DNA from 4 places in the Microbacterium sp. No. 7 genome. Region 4 is predicted to be linked to each of the others. Evidence: predicted binding sites of a transcription regulator. Region 4 holds the regulator's gene; each other region holds the start of a gene.
The links. Region 4 encodes HrcA, which represses chaperone genes, less so after heat shock. Its sites were predicted from a motif close to TTNGCACTCGNNNNNNNCGAGTGCNAA; they were not measured.

Region 1 (4,296 bases), 980 kb from region 4:
AAGCAGCTGACGACCTGGGTCGACAGCGGCGCGGTCTCGCTCAGCTACCACCCCGTCTCGATGCTGACGGCGAAGTCGAACGGCACGAAGTACTCGCTGCGCGCCGCGGCGGCCGCGGCCTGCGTCGCGCAGCACGCTCCCGAGACGTTCTTCACGTTCAACGGCGAGCTGCTCGCGAACCAGCCCGCGATCGACTCCGACGGCTTCTCCGACGTCGAGCTCGCCGACCTCGCACAGGCCTCCGGCGTCGACGACCCGAAGACGGTGCGCGCGTGCATCGAGGAGGGCGACTACCTGTCGTGGGTGAAGGCCGCGACCGAGCGCGCCGTCGCCGGCATCCCCGGTGCCGACGGCCTCGCCCTCACCGGCACGCCCACGATCATCGTCAACGGCCAGAAGTACGAGGGCCGCCTCGAGGACCCCGCCGAGTTCGCGCAGTTCGTGCTGACGAGCGCCAGCGGGGCGTTCTACAAGAACCAGTCGGCCACGCCCACCCCGACGCCGACGGCCACCCCGACCCCCACGCCGGAGGAGGCGCCCGCGCCCGAGGAGACCCCCGCGGAGTGACGGGCCGCGCGGCGGCGGGCGAGCGACCCGGTGACGGGCCGCGCGGACGGGCTCGCTAGACTGAAGCCCTTGCCGGCTTGGCGCAATTGGTAGCGCACCGTACTTGTAATACGGGGGTTGCAGGTTCGAGTCCTGTAGCCGGCACCGTCTCTGCGCCGGTGGCCCGCGCCGTCGGCTACTTCTTCTTGCCGCGCCTCTTGTCCTTGCCGGACGACGGCATGCGGCTGACGAACGCGCTCGCGTTGACGGGCTTGCGGTATCCGCGTCGCGCGTTCGCGGGCTTGCGGCCGACGTAGAGCCAGCCCAGGAGCTCCTCGTTCTTCTTCAGCCCGTGCGCCTTGGCGACCGCCTTCGACCGGGTGTAGCCGCCCGTGCGCCAGATGACGCCCCAGCCGGCGTCGTCGAGCAGCAGGCTCAGCGTGTGCGCCACGCCCGACGCGACCGCCTCCTGCTCCCAGCGCGGCACCTTGCCGCTCTTGCGGTAGCTGGCGACGACGGCGATGAGAAGAGGCGCGCGCAGCGGCTTCGACGACGGCGACTTGTCGCCCTCGGCCTTCGCGATCGCGCTGCCCAGGGTGCGCCGGTCGTCGCCGCGCAGCTCGATGATGCGCCACGGACGCAGCGACGAGTGGTCGGCGACGCGGCCGGCCGCCGCGACGAGCTCCAGCAGCTCCTCGTGCGTCGGCGCCTCGTCGGTCACCTTCGACCACGAGCGTCGCGTGCGCACGGCCTCCAGCACGGGTGAGGGGGCGGGGGGCGCTGTCGTGGCGGGGGTCGTCGCAGGGGCGGGCGCCGCCGCAACGGAGAGGGTGTCGCTGCTCATCACTGTTCCTCGGGGGCGAAGCTCAGGGCGATCGAGTTCATGCAGTAGCGATCGCCGGTGGGGGTCCCGAATCCGTCGGGGAAGACGTGTCCGAGGTGCGATCCGCATGCCGCGCAGCGCACCTCCGTGCGCACCATGCCGAGCGAGCGGTCCTCGATCAGCTCGACGGCCTCGGGGCGCACGCTCTCGTAGAAGCTCGGCCATCCGCAGTGGGAGTCGAACTTCGTGCCGCTGCGGAACAGCTCGGCCCCGCAGCCCGCGCACGTGTACAGTCCGGCGCGGTGCTCGTCGAGCAGCTCGCCGGTCCACGGCCGCTCGGTCGCCGCCTCGCGCAGCACGGCGTACTGGTCGGGCGTGAGCTCGGCGCGCCACTGTTCATCAGATCTGCTGACGGGATAGCTCATCGTGAGACCTCCTCGACACTCTCCAGACTCTATTCAACCGGATGCCGGACGCCGTGGCGTGGCAGGCGGCCGAAACGCCGCCCGCTCGTTACCGTTGACACGTGCCCCTCGACGAACGCAGCCGCGCCCTCCTGGACTTCGAGTCCCGGTGGACGGGGCACACCGCGCGCAAGGAGGAGGCCGTGCGCTCCGAGCTGTCCCTCACGCCCGCGCGCTACTACCAGGTGCTGGGGCGGCTGATCGAGACCGCCGACGCCCTCGCGTACGACCCCGTGCTGGTGCACCGGCTGCGCCGCGTGCGGGACTCCCGCCGGCGCGGACGCGCGGCCGGCGTCGGGAACCGGTCGGGCGCAGCGCTCTCCGGAACAGCCGGACTCCCAGGCGCTGCCGGGTAGCATTCTCTGGTGCCCGCTTCCCCCCAGCCGAACGATCGCTTCGACGACGTTCCCTCGCGTGGCGGACGCGTCGGCGCGCACCGCGCGGAGAACCCGCGTCTGCGCGCGGGCGTCGTCGTGCTCTGGGCGGCCGTGGCGACGGTCGTCCTCGTCGGCGTCGGCGTCTTCGGCACGCTCGTCGCGACCGGGCGGATCGACTTCGACCAGGCGTCGACGTCGGCGTCGCCCACCGGGCAGCCGTCGACGGCGCCCCCCGCTCCGGAGGAGTCGGTCGTCGACACGGCGTACTACGTGATGGTCCTCAACGCGACCGACACCGACGGACTGGCGGGCGACCTGCGTGAGCAGATCATCGCGGCGGGGTGGGCGGAGGACATGGTCGAGGCGAGCTATGCGAGCGCGACCGACTTCGAGACCACGACCGTCTTCTACCCCTATGAGGAGGCGGCTCCGGCCGCCCGCGGGCTCGCCGAGGTGATCGGCGGCGCCGAGGTCGTGCTCAGCGACGCGTACCAGCCCCTCGACGACGAGGCGACGGCCGAGCTCGACGAGAGCCTGCAGCGGCAGCTGGTCGTCGTGATCGGTCTCGATCGCGCCGAGCCCGCCGTGTGACGAGACTCGTCCCTCCCGCGGCTTGCACTCGGCATGGTCGAGTGCCAGAATGATTTAGCACTCGCTTCATCTGAGTGCTAAATCTCACCTACGTCCGGGAGGGACGACACACTTATGGCAAAGATCATCGCTTTCGACGAGGAGGCCCGTCGCGGCCTTGAGCGTGGCCTGAACACCCTGGCCGACGCCGTCAAGGTGACCCTGGGCCCGCGCGGTCGCAACGTCGTGCTCGAGAAGAAGTGGGGCGCTCCCACCATCACGAACGACGGTGTGTCGATCGCCAAGGAGATCGAGCTCGACGACCCGTACGAGAAGATCGGCGCCGAGCTCGTCAAGGAGGTCGCCAAGAAGACCGACGACGTCGCCGGCGACGGCACGACCACCGCGACCGTTCTCGCCCAGGCGCTCGTGCGCGAGGGCCTGCGCAACGTCGCGGCCGGTGCGGACCCCATCTCGCTCAAGCGCGGCATCGAGAAGGCCGTCGCGGCCATCACCGACGAGCTGCTGGCCTCGGCCAAGGAGATCGAGACGAAGGATGAGATCGCCGCGACCGCGTCGATCTCGGCGGCCGACACGTCGATCGGCGAGCTGATCGCCGAGGCGATCGACAAGGTCGGCAAGGAGGGCGTCGTCACGGTCGAGGAGTCGAACACGTTCGGCACCGAGCTCGAGCTGACCGAGGGCATGCGCTTCGACAAGGGCTACATCAACCCCTACTTCGTCACCGACCCCGAGCGTCAGGAGACGGTCTTCGAAGACCCGTACATCCTCATCGCGAACCAGAAGATCTCGAACATCAAGGACCTGCTCCCGATCGTCGACAAGGTGATCCAGGAGGGCAAGGAGCTCCTGATCATCGCGGAGGACGTCGAGGGCGAGGCTCTCGCAACGCTCGTGCTCAACAAGATCCGCGGCATCTTCAAGTCGGCCGCCGTCAAGGCTCCCGGCTTCGGCGACCGCCGCAAGGCCCAGCTGCAGGACATCGCGATCCTCACGGGCGGCCAGGTCATCACCGAAGAGGTGGGCCTCAAGCTCGAGAACGCGACCGTCGACCTGCTCGGCCGCGCTCGCAAGGTCATCATCACCAAGGACGAGACGACCATCGTCGAGGGTGCCGGCGACCACGCGCAGATCGAGGGCCGCGTGACCCAGATCCGTCGCGAGATCGAGAACACCGACAGCGACTACGACCGCGAGAAGCTGCAGGAGCGCCTCGCCAAGCTCGCCGGCGGCGTTGCCGTCATCAAGGCGGGCGCGGCCACCGAGGTCGAGCTCAAGGAGCGCAAGCACCGCATCGAGGACGCCGTGCGCAACGCGAAGGCGGCCGTCGAGGAGGGCATCGTCCCCGGCGGTGGCGTCGCGCTCATCCAGGCCGGCAAGAAGGCGCTCGAGAGCCTGGAGCTCGCGGGCGACGAGGCGACCGGTGCCAACATCGTGCGCGTCGCGATCGAGGCTCCGCTGAAGCAGATCGCCCTCAACGCGGGCCTCGAGCCCG
Region 2 (4,296 bases), 1.3 Mb from region 4:
ACCTCGACGTCGAGCTCGAACGCGGGGAGTCCCGCTCCGACGGCTCCGAGGCGCCAGTCGGTCTCGAGCGGCGACGCGCTTCCCACGCGGATGTGCTCCAGCGCCCCGAGCAGCTTCGTGCGGTGACGCCGCTGCGGGGCCTCCGCCGCTCGGCGCAGCTGCGCGGGAGTGGCGAGCTGGAGTCCGGGCTGACGCCGCCCGCGATCATCGCGGGGCACGTGCACGACGGCATCCCCGAGGCGCACGAGGGCGGGCACGTCGAGCTCGCGGGCCAGGAGCGCCCAGGTCGCCGCGGGCGAGCTGATGCGGAGGCCCGCGTGCACGCGCACGGGCGCGAGCGCGGGCGTCGTCCGGATGCCGCGGACGCCCCGTGCGCGCGGCGACCGCGCCGGCAGGTGCGCGCCGACGTCGATGGGCGCATCGCCTCCGGCGATGCCCTCGCCCGCGAGCTCCTCGCCGTCGAGACGCTCGAGCGGGAGCCCGTGGAGCGCGAGCGCGAAGCGGCCCGTGAAGAAGCAGTGCGGGCGCATCACGGCGGCGTACGCGCGCGCCCGCCGCAGCGCCGCCGCGCGCACCCTGTCGCGATGATCGGCGTCGGCCTCCCGGATGCCGGGGAGCCCGGCCTCGGCCGGACGCGTGCGCACGCCGCGGTGCGGCGCCCCGAGGTCGCGGGCGCGCAGCCGCCGTCTGCTGACGCCGGCGTCGAGCGCCGCGGCGCATGTGAAGGCGTCGCCGAGATCGGAGGGGAGCGGGGCGGGAGGAACGGGCATCCCCTCACTGTCCCGGGCCGCGGCGCCGGCCGGAGCGCGGCGGGGACGATCCGTGGACAGTCGGGCGAGATCGTCGCCTGGGGACGAGGAGTCGGGCGCGTGTTCGCCGTGCGCGAAGCGTTGGCACTCTCGGGGTGAGAGTGCTAATCTGAATGCAGTTGAGCCGACATGACTCAACTTTGAGACCTACAAGGAATCCCTGACCGTAAGGAGAGACCATGGCCACGTACGACCCCTTCCGTGAGCTGAACCGTTTCGCTTCGAGCCTGCTCGACGCGCCGCGCGGTCCCCGCCGCATGCCGATGGACCTGTACCGCGACGGCGACCACTACGTGCTGAGCGCCGACCTTCCCGGCATCGACCCGGGCTCGGTCGACATCGACGTCGACGGCCAGCTGCTCACGATCCGCGCCGAGCGCACGCTGCCGGAGGGCGAGGGCGTGAAGTGGATCACGCGCGAGCGCGAGGCCGCGAGCTTCCTGCGCCAGCTCAACCTCGGCCAGGGGATCGACACCGACGGCATCGCCGCGACCTACAGCAACGGCGTGCTCACCGTGACGATCCCCGTGAGCGAGAAGGCCAAGCCCCGCAAGGTCGAGGTCGTCGCCGAGGGCGGCGCCCCCACCATCCGCGCCCACGAGAGCACCGACGGCCCGCAGCCGATCGAGCACTGATCGCCGCGGCCTGCCGGCCCCGCCCGAACCGCCCCGCGTCCGCCCGGACCGGGGCGGTTCGCCGTCTGAGGGGTATCGACACCGGCATCCGCGGGGAGAATAATGCGGCGCGTGACGACAACCTCAGCGGCGGTCTCCATCCGCGGGCTGCGCGTGCGACGCGGCCGCCGGCTCGTGTTCGACGGCCTCGACCTCGATCTGCCGGCGGGCCGCATCACGGGCCTGCTCGGGCCGAGCGGCGGCGGCAAGACCACGCTCATGCGCGCGATCGTCGGCGTGCAGAGAACCGCCGGCGGCGCCGTCGCCGTGCTGGGCGAGGAAGCGGGGTCGCCGCCGCTGCGCCGCCGCGTCGCGTACGACACGCAGGGCGCCTCGGTCTACGACGACCTCACCGTGGCGCAGAACCTCGCCTACTTCGCCCGGCTGCTCGGCGCGCCGGCGCGCGAGGTCGATGCCGTCGTCTCCGACGTCGGCCTGACCGGGCACGAGGGGCAGCTCGTCGGCTCGCTCTCGGGAGGCCAGCGCGGGCGCGTGTCGCTCGCCGCCGCGATGCTCGGGCGTCCCGAGCTCGTCGTGCTCGACGAGCCGACCGTCGGCCTCGACCCCGTGCTGCGCGAGAGCCTGTGGGCGCTGTTCCGGCGGCTCGCCGAGCGCGGCGCGACGCTGCTCGTGTCGAGCCACGTCATGGACGAGGCGCTGCGCTGCGACGAGATCGTGCTCGTGCGCGACGGCCGCGTGCTCGCCCAGACCACGCCGCGAGGGCTGCTCGAGTCGACGGGCGCCGGCGACCCCGACACCGCCTTCCTGCGGCTCGTGGATGCCGGGCCGCCCGCCGAGCCCGTCCCTGCCGAGATCGTCGCCGCCGAGCCCGTCGCTGCGGCGGCCGATGCTGCCGCGCCGGATGCCGTGGATCCCGCCGCTGCGGAGCCGGATGCCGCGGTGCCCGCCGCCGCGGGGCCGGAGCGCGGCGCGGCCGGCGCGGCTCCCGCCGGCCGCGACACCGGGGGAGGCGCCGCCATGACCGCGTCGCGCACCCTCGCGACCGCCGGGCGCGTGCTGCGCCAGCTCGGACACGACCACCGCTCGGTCGCGCTCATGCTCGTGGCGCCCAGCCTGCTCGTGGGGCTGTTCGCGTGGCTGTTCGTCGACCAGCCCGGCGTGTTCGACCGGCTCGGCGGCCCGATCCTCGCGCTGTTCCCGTTCGTGGTGATGTTCCTCGTGACGTCGATCACGACGCTCCGCGAGCGGCGTTCGGGCACGCTCGAGCGGCTCATGACGACACCCCTCGGCAAGGCCGAGCTCATCCTCGGCTACGCCCTCGCCTTCGGGGTGATGGCGGCGCTGCAGGCCGTCGTGACCGTCGCGTTCGCGGTGGGCGTGTGCGGGCTGTCGGTGGAGGGGCCGCTGTGGCAGCTGGGGCTCGTCGCCGTGGTCGACGCGGTCCTCGGCACCGCCCTCGGGCTGCTCGCGAGCGCCTTCGCGCGCACGGAGTTCCAGGCGGTGCAGTTCATGCCCGTGCTGGTGATCCCGCAGATCCTGCTCGGCGGGCTGTTCATGCCGCGGCACGACATGCCCGACGCGCTCGCCGCCCTCAGCGACGTGCTGCCGCTGAGCCACGCGATCGACGCCGTCGCCGCCGTCGTGGCGGGCGACGAGGGATGGGACCTGTACGGGCCGCTCGCGATCGTCGCGGCGTTCGCCGTGGCATCCCTCGTGATCGCGTCGCTCACGCTGCGCCGCCGCACGCCGTAGCCCCGCGGGCCGGGCCTCGCAGGACGCCGCGCCGGTCAGGCCTCGCAGTGCTCGGCGGCCTCGCGGAGCTTGGTCGTCAGCGCCTTGAGCTGGGCGAGCTCGTCGTCGGTGAGCACGGCCATGCGGGCCGCGATCGCGCGGCCGTGCGCCGTCGAGACGCGGCGGAACAGCTCGCTGCCGCGCTCGGTCGCGCGCACCATCGCGCCGCGCCCGTCCATGGGGTCGGGGCACTTCGAGATGAGGCCGCGCGCGACCATCCGGTCGACGAGCCGCGACACCGTCGGCTGGCTGATCAGCATGTTGGCGGTCACGTCGCGCAGCCGCGCCGTCGCGCCCTCGCCGCGGGTCACGGTCAGCAGCACGTCGTACTCGGGGCCCGTCAGGGTCTCGTCGCTGAAGTCGCCGCTGATGTCCTCCAGCACGTCGTGCTGGGCCCGGAACAGGGACTCCCACGCGGAGATCGCGAGGGTCCTGTTGGTCATGGCGTCCACTGTAACCGGCGCTTAGGCTGGGCGCATGCGCAGTCTGCGGGCGGTCGTCATCGGGATCCTGGCATCCCTCCTCTGGATCCTCGGCGTCGCCGTGCCGGCCCACGCCGACGTGGACGACTTCGCGTTCGACTCGCTCACGGTCGACTACACGCTCACGCGCGACGACGACGGGACCAGCCGGCTGCACGTCGTCGAGACCTTCGTCGCGGTGTTCCCCGCCTACGACCAGAACCGCGGCATCCGTCGCCTCCTCCCGCTGAAGTACAACGGGCAGCCCCTGCGGCCGTCGGTGATCTCGATCACGGACGAGAACGGCGCCGCGCGCCCGATCGAGACGAGCGAGGAGGACGGCGCGCTCGACGTCGTCTCGCGTGCCGACGACTATCTGCACGGGCGGCAGGTCTACGTCATCACCTACGAGATGCAGAACGTGACGTGGGACTTCCCCGACACCGGCATGGAGTTCTACTGGAACGTCAACGGCGTCGACTGGCCGCAGTACTTCGGCTCGGTCACCGCGCGCCTGCATCTCGACGCCGACCTCGCCGCGCAGCTGTCGGGCCGCCAGGCCTGCTACGCCGGGAGGAAGGATGCCACGACGCCGTGCAC
Region 3 (4,296 bases), 1.6 Mb from region 4:
GGAGTATCCGACCGTCGCACTGCTGGTGAGCGGGGGGCACACGTCGCTGCTGCTCGTGCGCGACATCGTGAGCGACGTCGAGCTGCTCGGCGAGACGATGGACGACGCGGCCGGGGAGGCGTTCGACAAGATCGCCCGCATCCTGGGCCTGCCCTATCCGGGCGGTCCCGAGATCGACCGCGCCGCCGCGGCGGGCGACCCGCACGCGATCCGCTTCCCACGCGGGCTGTCGCGCGCCTCCGACATGGCCGAGCACCGCTACGACTTCTCCTTCTCGGGGCTGAAGACCGCCGTCGCGCGCTGGGTGGAGCAGAGCGACGACGTGCCGGTCGCCGACGTCGCGGCATCCTTCCGCGAGGCCGTCGTCGACGTGCTGGTGACCAAGGCGCTCGACGCGTGTGCGCGCCACGGCGTGCCGCGGCTGCTGCTCGGCGGCGGCGTCATCGCGAATCGCCGGCTGCGCGAGGTCGCGCTCGCCCGGGCGGAGGCCGCGGGCGTGGCGGTGCGCATCCCGCCGCTGTCGCTGTGCACCGACAACGGGGCGATGATCGCGGCGCTCGCCGCGGAGCTCGTCATGAGCGGCCGCCCGCCGTCGACGCTCGAGTTCGGCGCCGACTCGACCCTGCCGGTCACCGAGATCCAGGTCGCCGTGCCATGAGCGATCCGCGCATCGAGCCGCCCTCGCCCGACGTCGTGTCGCAGGCGCAGGATGCCGTGCTGCCGGGCGCCCACCGCGGCGGCTACCGTCGCGAGCTGACGGGGCCGGTGGACATCGTCGTGCCGGTGCACGTCGATCCGTCGGACGTCCCCGACGTGCGCTGGGCGCCGCCGCCCGCGCCCCCGCCGCCGCGGTCGGCCGGGTGGTCGCTCATGTTCGCGGTGCTCGCGCTGCTCGTGTCGCTGCTGGTCGGCTGGGGCTTCCTCATCGGCATGCTCGCGGTCGGCCTGGCGATCGCGGCGCTGCGCCGTCCGTGGGAGCGCCGCGGCATCGCGATCTGGGCCCTCTGCCTCGGCATCCTGTCGCTCGTCTACTCGGCCGGCTGGCTCTGGTGGGCCTCCACCCAGGGCCCCCTCTTCGGCGGCTGAGCCCTGCTCCCTGCTTACCCCCGCCCGCCCCGCCCCTGCTTACCCTGCCGAGTCAATCCCCCGTCGCCGAGTCAATCCCTTCCCGGCGCGAATCGGGGATTGACTCGGCGACGGGGTATTGACTCGCGAGAGGGGAGAGGGCGCGGGCGAGGGGTATTGACTCGCGAGGGGGGAAGAGGGCGCGGGCGAGGGGTATTGACTCGCGAGGGGGGAAGAGGGCGCGGGCGAGGGGGGACTGGCTCGGCGAGGGGGAGAGATGGCGGGCGCGAGGGGAAGAGGGCGCGGGCTATACGCGGTCGCAGAGCAGGGCGGTCCGGCGGGCGCCGCACCGTGTGAGGATGAGCGTCGCGGCGCCGGCGCCCTGCAGCTTGAGGCGGCGGCGCAGCTGCGCGGGGTCGACATCGACGCCGCGCTTCTTGATCTCCAGCGTGCCGATGCCCCGCTCGCGCAGCGCGCGGGCGAGGGCCTTGACGTCGAACGGCAGCTGCTCGCGCACCCGGAAGCTCTGCACGAACGGGCTGTCCGTGGGCTCGTCCGACGTGAGGTAGGCGATGCCGGATGCCAGCATGCCGGCATCCAGTCGCCGCGCGACCTCGCCGATCAGGCGTGCGCGGATCACGGCGCCCTCGGGCTCGTGCACGTAGGTGCCCGGCTCGCGCACCTCGGCGTCGTCGGCGTCGCCCGCCGCGGTCAGCTCGGCCGCGCGGCCGCCGCGCACGACGAGCGCCGCGCGGGCGACGCCCTCGCGGGCGAGCGCGCCGCTCCACAGCACGAGCTCGATCGTCGAGCCGTCCACCGAGATCCACTGCGCTTCGACGCCCGCGGGAATGCGGTCGCGGTCGAATCCGGGCCCGAGCTTGACGCCCGCGGGCAGGCGCTCCATCAGGCCGAACACCCACTTCAGCGGCGGCGACCACTCGTCGGCGCGCAGCCGCTCGTCGCCCGCGCGCCGGGCGGGATCGAGCCACACGGCGTCCACGTTCGACAGGTCGACGTCCTGCGCGAGCGCGCAGCGCACGGATGCCGTCTCCCGCAGCGGCGCGAGGTTGAACGCCGCGACGGCGGCCGTGGCCTCGTCGGCGTCGACCGCGAGCACCTGCAGGCCCAGCCCGGCGAAGCCGAGGGCGTCGCCGCCGATGCCGCAGCCCAGGTCGGCGACGCGGCGCAGGCCCGCGTCGCGGAACCGGGCGGCGTGCCGTGCCGCGATCTCCAGCCGCGTCGCCTGCTCCAGTCCCGCGCGCGTGAACAGCATGCGCCCGGCGAGATCGCCGAACTTCGCCCGCGCGCGGTGCCGCAGCCGTGCCTGCCCCACGACGGCCGCCACGAGGTCGGAGCCGTGCCCCGCGGCCCGCAGGCGCGAGACGGCGCGCGCCGCGGCATCCGTGCCGTCGATCTCGCCGAGCCCGTCGATCAGGCGCAGCGCCTCGGGGCTGAGCAGCACGGTGATCTCGTCGGTGTCCACCGTGCCAGCGTACGGGCATTGGCACTCGCGTTGCGTGAGTGCCAGCCTGCGCCCTACACTGGCATTAGCACTCGCAGTGTGCGGGTGCTAATCAGTCTTCTAGCAAGACGCGTCTTCAGGAAAGACCCCCAAGCAAGAAAGAGGTAGACCGTGTCGGTTTCCATCAAGCCGCTCGAGGACCGCATCGTCATCCAGCAGGTCGAGGCCGAGCAGACCACGGCCAGTGGCCTGGTCATCCCTGACACCGCGAAGGAGAAGCCCCAGGAGGGCGAGGTCGTCGCGGTCGGTCCGGGTCGCATCGACGACAACGGCAACCGCGTTCCGCTCGACGTCGCCGTGGGCGACCGTGTCATCTACAGCAAGTACGGCGGCACCGAGGTGAAGTTCGGCGCCGACGAGTACCTCGTGCTGTCGGCGCGCGACGTGCTGGCGGTCGTGGTCCGCTGACCTGATCCCGGTCGGCTGCCACCGTGCGGCTGATCTCGATACACCGCCGCTGCGCGGCGGCACTCGATCAGCGAACAATGACGAAGGGCTGGATGCTGCGGCATCCAGCCCTTCGTCATCGCCCCGTGCCCGCAATGGCAGTCTTCCGACGCAGAACGGCACGATCCGCGTGCCGGCCCGCGCCCCTCGGCGTCACGACCGTCCTAGGCTTGGACCCATGACACCAGAGGAGAGCGCGCGCGAGCGCACGCTGGGCGCCGTCTACGCCTTCGGGGCCTACTTCCTCTGGGGGTTCATCCCCCTCTACTTCATCTCGCTCGTGCCCAGCGGCCCGTGGGAGGTCGTCGCGTGGCGCGTCGTGTTCTCGCTCGTCGTGTGCGCCCTGCTGCTCACCGTCACGCGCACGTGGCCCAAGCTCCTGGCGATCCTGCGCAACAGGCGCCTCGTCGTGTGGACGATCGTGGCGGGCCTGCTCGTCTACGTCAACTGGCAGGTCTTCCTCATCGGCTCGCTCACGGGCCACGTCGTCGAGGGCAGCCTGGGCTACTTCATCAACCCGATCCTCACCGTGCTGCTGGGCGTGCTCGTGCTGCACGAGAAGATGCGCCCGACGCAGTGGGTCGCGATCGGCATCAGCGCGCTCGCGATCGTCGTCATCATCGTCGGCTACGGCTCGTTCCCCTGGATCGCGCTGACGCTCGCCGTCTCGTTCGGCCTCTACGGTCTCGTCAAGAAGCAGATCGGCCCGAGCGTGGACGCCGTGAGCGGGCTCACGCTCGAGTCGCTGTGGCTCATGCCCCTCGCCATCGTGCAGCTCATCGCGGTGGCCGCGACGACCGGCATCACCCTGGGGCAGGCAGGCACGACGCACACGATCCTGCTGCTGCTCGCCGGCATCGTCACCGCGACCCCGCTGCTGCTGTTCGCCGCGGCCGCACGACGCGCCTCGCTCGTCACGATCGGGATGCTGCAGTTCGTGGGCCCGATCATGCAGTTCCTCACGGGCGTGTTCCTGCTGCACGAGCCCATGCCCGTCGAGCGGTGGGTCGGCTTCGGCCTCGTGTGGGTCGCGCTGATCGTGCTCATGACCGACTCGATCGTGCACGCGCGCCGCACGCGCCGCGCCGCGGTCGACATCGCGCCGGTGACCTGAGCGCGGACGCCCGAGGTAACGGTCTGGTCACGTCACAGACCGTTAACACATCGCAACACAGCCGTACGCGCACCTGTGATGAGCTTGAACGCACGGGGGAGATGCACACCCGAGTGGGACATCCCGCGTTCACTCAGAGCAAGGAGCA
Region 4 (4,296 bases):
GAGGTGTGGTTCCGCGTGCGCGCCTTCGACCGGCCCGTGGCCGCGCTGTACCGCGCCCTGCCGCCCCTCGTGAAGCGCCGCCGCCAGCAGCTGTTCCGCGGATACCTGCGGGCGATGTCGCCCATGTACGCGACGCCGTCCTGATGGGCGCGGCCCTTCCCCTCGGCGACCCCGCGCCGCCCGACGGCGCGCTTCCCGCCGGGATCGCCGTCGATCCCGGCGTCGACTTCGGCGTGTACCTGCACGTGCCGTTCTGCCGCGTGCGCTGCGGCTACTGCGACTTCAACACCTACACCGCGACCGAGCTGCGCGGCGCGCGGCAGGACGCGTACGCCGACGAGGTGCGGCGCGAGATCGCGCTCTCGCGCCGGGTGCTCGCCGAGGCGGGGCCGCTCCGCGCGGCGCAGACCGTCTTCTTCGGCGGCGGCACGCCCACGCTGCTGCCCCCGGGCGACCTCGCGCGCATGCTCGACGGCGTGCGCGACGCGTTCGGGCTCGCCCCGCACGCCGAGGTGACCGTCGAGGCGAACCCCGACACCGTGACGGATGCCGTGATGGCCGAGCTCGCGGCATCCGGGGTCACGCGCGTGTCGATCGGCATGCAGTCGGCCGTGCCCCACGTGCTCGCGGCGCTCGACCGCACGCACGACCCCGCCGCGGTCGCGCGCGCGGTCGCGGCGGCGCGGGGAGCGGGTCTCGCCGTGAGCGTCGACCTGATCTACGGCGCGCCGGGGGAGACGCTCGACGACTGGCGGGCGTCGCTCGAGGCCGCCGTCGAGCTGCGCCCCGACCACGTCTCCGCCTACGCGCTGATCGTGGAGGAGGGCACGAAGCTCGAGCGCCAGATCCGCCGCGGCGAGGTGCCGGCGCCCGACGACGACCTGCAGGCCGATATGTACGAGCTGGCCGACGCGCTGCTCGGCGGCGCCGGCTTCGCGTGGTACGAGGTGTCGAACTGGGCGCGCACCCTGGAGCAGCGGTCGCGGCACAACCTCGCGTACTGGCGCGGCACCGACTGGTGGGGCTACGGCCCCGGCGCGCACAGCCACATCGCGGGGCTGCGCTGGTGGAACGTGCGGCACCCCGCCGCCTACGCGCAGCGGCTCGCGGCGGACGAGTCGCCCGCGGCGGGCCGGGAGACCCCGGACGCCGAGGCCCGGCGCCTGGAGACCGTGCTGCTGCGCTCGCGCATCGCCGAGGGGCTGCCGGTCTCGGAGCTGACCGCGACGGGGCGGCGCGGCGTGGCGTCGCTCATCGCCGACGGCCTCGTCGACGGCGCCGCCGCCGTGCGCGGCCGCATCGTGCTCACCCTGCGCGGCCGGCTGCTCGCCGACGCCGTCGTGCGCACGCTCACCGCCTGACCGCCGCGCCGCCTGACAGGAGACGGTGCGGCGCGCGCGGTAGAATTGGCAGTCATCACTCGAGAGTGCCAGGCACGGAGACGCCGGAGGAGGGTCATGGTCTCGGAACGCGGACTGCAGGTCCTTCGCGCCATCGTGCAGGACTTCGTCGACACGCGCGAGCCGGTCGGCAGCAAGTCGATCGTCGAGCGCCACGCCTTCGGCGTGTCGGCGGCGACGATCCGCAACGACATGGCGCAGCTCGAGGACGAGGATCTCATCACCGCCCCGCACACCTCGTCGGGGCGCATCCCCACTGACAAGGGCTACCGCGTCTTCGTCGACCATCTCGCCGAGGTGCGTCCGCTCAGCACGGCGCAGCGCTCGGCCATCCAGACCTTCCTCGCCGACCCGGTCGACCTCGACGACCTGCTCGTGCGCACCGTGCGCACGCTCAACCGCCTCACCGGCCAGGTGGCGATCGTGCAGTACCCCTCGTTCGAGCGCGCGCACGTCACGCACGTGGAGTTCGTGAGCCTCGGCGGTCCCCGCGTCGTCGTGATCGTCGTGACCGACACGGGGCAGGTCTCGCAGCGGATGATGCTGCTGCGCGACGAGCTCGATGACGACGAGACGGCCGCGGTCAAGCGCGCCATGGCGGCGCTCGTGACCGGCCGCAGCGTCGCCGACGCCGCGCACGCGATCGCCGAGCTGCTCGTCGCCGAGCCCGCGCCGGCCGGCCGCATCGACGACGCCGTGCGCGCCGTCGCCCGCACGGTGGGCGAGGAGCTCGCGGAGTTCCGGCAGGACCGGCTCGTGATGGCGGGCAGCGCCTCGCTCGCCCGCCTCGAGTCCGACTTCCGCGGCAGCATCTACCCGCTGCTGGAGGCCATCGAGGAGCAGGTGACCCTGCTGCGCCTCATGAGCGAGATGGTCGCCGACGAGCAGGGCCTCGCCGCGAGCATCGGGCGCGAGAACGAGCCGTTCGGCCTCTCCGAGGCCTCGGTCGTGGTGAGCGACTACGAGGCGACGGCGTCCCGCGCCCGCGTGGGCGTGCTCGGCCCCACGCGCATGGACTATCCGACGAACCTCGCGGCGGTGCGTGCCGTCGCGCACTACCTGGGACGGCTGCTCGACGACGACGAGCGCGCCCGCTAGACGACGTGACGTGCCCCGGGCCGGGGCACAGGGAAGGCGAACGTGGCAGATCATTACGAGGTGCTCGGCGTGTCGCGCGACGCGACGCCCGACGAGATCAAGAAGGCGTACCGGCGGCTCGCGCGCGAGCTGCACCCCGACGTGAACCCCGGGGAGGACGCCGCGGAGCGCTTCAAGCTCGTGACGCACGCCTACGACGTGCTCAGCGACCCCGAGCAGCGCCAGCGCTACGACCTCGGCGGCGACTCGAGCCCGTTCGGCGGCGGAGGCTTCGGCGGGTTCGGCGACGTCTTCGAGGCCTTCTTCGGCGCGGCGGCGGGCGGCCGCGGCGGCGCACGCCCCCGCTCGCGCCGGGAGCGCGGGCAGGACGCGCTCGTGCGCGTGACCCTCGACCTGTCCGAGGTCGTGTTCGGCACGCACCGCGACATCGAGGTCGACACGGCCGTCGTGTGCGAGACGTGCCAGGGCGAGTGCACGCAGCCCGGCACGCACCCCGCGACGTGCGACATCTGCCGCGGCGCGGGCCACGTGCAGCGCACCGTGCGGAGCCTCCTGGGCAACGTCGTCACGTCGCAGCCGTGCACGGCGTGCCAGGGCTACGGCACGACGCTGCCCTACCCGTGCACGTCGTGCGCCGGGCAGGGGCGCGTGCGCGCCCGCCGCACCGTCTCGGTCGACATCCCGGCCGGCGTCGAGACGGGGCTGCGCCTGCAGATGCCGGGATCGGGCGAGGTCGGCCCCGCCGGCGGCCCCAACGGCGACCTGTACCTGGAGATCTCCGTCGCCACGCACGAGGTCTTCAGCCGCGACGGCGACGACGTGCTCGCGACCCTCGAGGTGTCGATGCCCGACGCGATCCTCGGGACCACGACGACGATCGAGGCCCTCGACGGCCCCGTCGAGCTGGAGATCCGCGCCGGGGTGCAGAGCGGCGACGTGCTCACGATCAAGGGCCGCGGCATCACGCCGCTGCGGGGCACGCACCGCGGCGACCTGCGCGTCGGCGTCCAGGTGGTGACGCCCACGCGTCTCGACGGCCGGTCGCGCGCGCTCGTCGAGGAGCTGGCCGGCCGGATGAAGGCGCCCGAGCCGCGGGTCGCGCAGTTCCAGCAGGGGCTGTTCTCGAAGCTGCGCGATCGCTTCCGCGGCGCCTGATCCGCCGATGGCACTGCACTTCCTCGCCGAGGACGCGACGCTCGACCGCGCGGACGCCTCGCTCGCGGAGGACGCCGGGACCGCGCCGAGCGGCGCGCTCGCCGGCGCCGCTCCGGGCGACCGCGTCGTGCTGACCGGCGCCGAGGCGCACCACGCGGCGGTCGTGCGGCGCGTGCGCGCGGGCGAGACCGTGACGGTCGGCGACGGCGCCGGCGCCTGGCTGACGGGCGAGGTCGACGACGTCGCGCCGAAGCGGGTGTCCGTGCGGATCACGCACGCCGCGTCGGTGCCGCGTCCGGCGCCCCGGCTCGTGCTCGTGCAGGCGCTCGCGAAGGGCGACCGCGACGAGCTGGCGGTGCAGGCGGCGACCGAGCTCGGCGTCGACGAGGTCGTGCCGTGGCAGGCCGCGCGCAGCGTGTCGCGATGGGACGCCGCGAAGGCCGCCAAGGGCGTCGCGCGGTGGAGCACGATCGTGCGCGAGGCCGCGAAGCAGGCGCATCGCGCGTGGCTGCCCGTCGTGACCGCGCCCGCGTCGACGAGAGACCTCGCGGCGCGCGTCGCTGACGCGCGCGTGCTGCTGCTGGAGCCCACGGCATCCGCTCCGCTCTCGCGGGTCGAGCTCGCGGACGACCGCGACATCGTG

Region 1: a site for HrcA is predicted at 2,856-2,882, ahead of groL (chaperonin GroEL). Genes of this name have one in related genera too.
Region 2: a site for HrcA is predicted at 891-917, ahead of AOA12_RS17405 (Hsp20/alpha crystallin family protein). Genes of this name have one in related genera too.
Region 3: a site for HrcA is predicted at 2,567-2,593, ahead of groES (co-chaperone GroES). Genes of this name have one in related genera too.

The regions. Positions count from the first base shown of each region.
Region 1 is NZ_CP012697.1:1,492,367-1,496,662, forward strand. Features, by position in the region: gene AOA12_RS06780 (DsbA family protein) at 1-567, shown strand, start outside; tRNA gene AOA12_RS06785 (tRNA-Thr) at 639-711, shown strand; gene AOA12_RS06790 (nitroreductase family protein) at 743-1,390, opposite strand; gene msrB (peptide-methionine (R)-S-oxide reductase MsrB) at 1,390-1,794, opposite strand; gene AOA12_RS06800 (DUF3263 domain-containing protein) at 1,896-2,189, shown strand; gene AOA12_RS06805 (LytR C-terminal domain-containing protein) at 2,199-2,801, shown strand; gene groL (chaperonin GroEL) at 2,916-4,296, shown strand, end outside.
Region 2 is NZ_CP012697.1:3,740,168-3,744,463, reverse strand. Features, by position in the region: gene AOA12_RS17410 (hypothetical protein) at 1-770, opposite strand, end outside; gene AOA12_RS17405 (Hsp20/alpha crystallin family protein) at 989-1,444, shown strand; partial or broken gene AOA12_RS23675 (ABC transporter ATP-binding protein) at 1,547-2,113, shown strand; gene AOA12_RS23670 (ABC transporter permease) at 2,462-3,196, shown strand; gene AOA12_RS17395 (MarR family winged helix-turn-helix transcriptional regulator) at 3,232-3,678, opposite strand; gene AOA12_RS17390 (DUF2207 family protein) at 3,713-4,296, shown strand, end outside.
Region 3 is NZ_CP012697.1:893,661-897,956, forward strand. Features, by position in the region: gene AOA12_RS03995 (tRNA (adenosine(37)-N6)-threonylcarbamoyltransferase complex transferase subunit TsaD) at 1-658, shown strand, start outside; gene AOA12_RS04000 (hypothetical protein) at 655-1,086, shown strand; gene AOA12_RS04005 (class I SAM-dependent methyltransferase) at 1,373-2,548, opposite strand; gene groES (co-chaperone GroES) at 2,699-2,995, shown strand; gene rarD (EamA family transporter RarD) at 3,213-4,148, shown strand.
Region 4 is NZ_CP012697.1:2,468,886-2,473,181, reverse strand. Features, by position in the region: gene AOA12_RS11435 (DUF1990 family protein) at 1-144, shown strand, start outside; gene hemW (radical SAM family heme chaperone HemW) at 144-1,361, shown strand; gene hrcA (heat-inducible transcriptional repressor HrcA) at 1,458-2,498, shown strand; gene dnaJ (molecular chaperone DnaJ) at 2,541-3,653, shown strand; gene AOA12_RS11415 (16S rRNA (uracil(1498)-N(3))-methyltransferase) at 3,661-4,296, shown strand, end outside.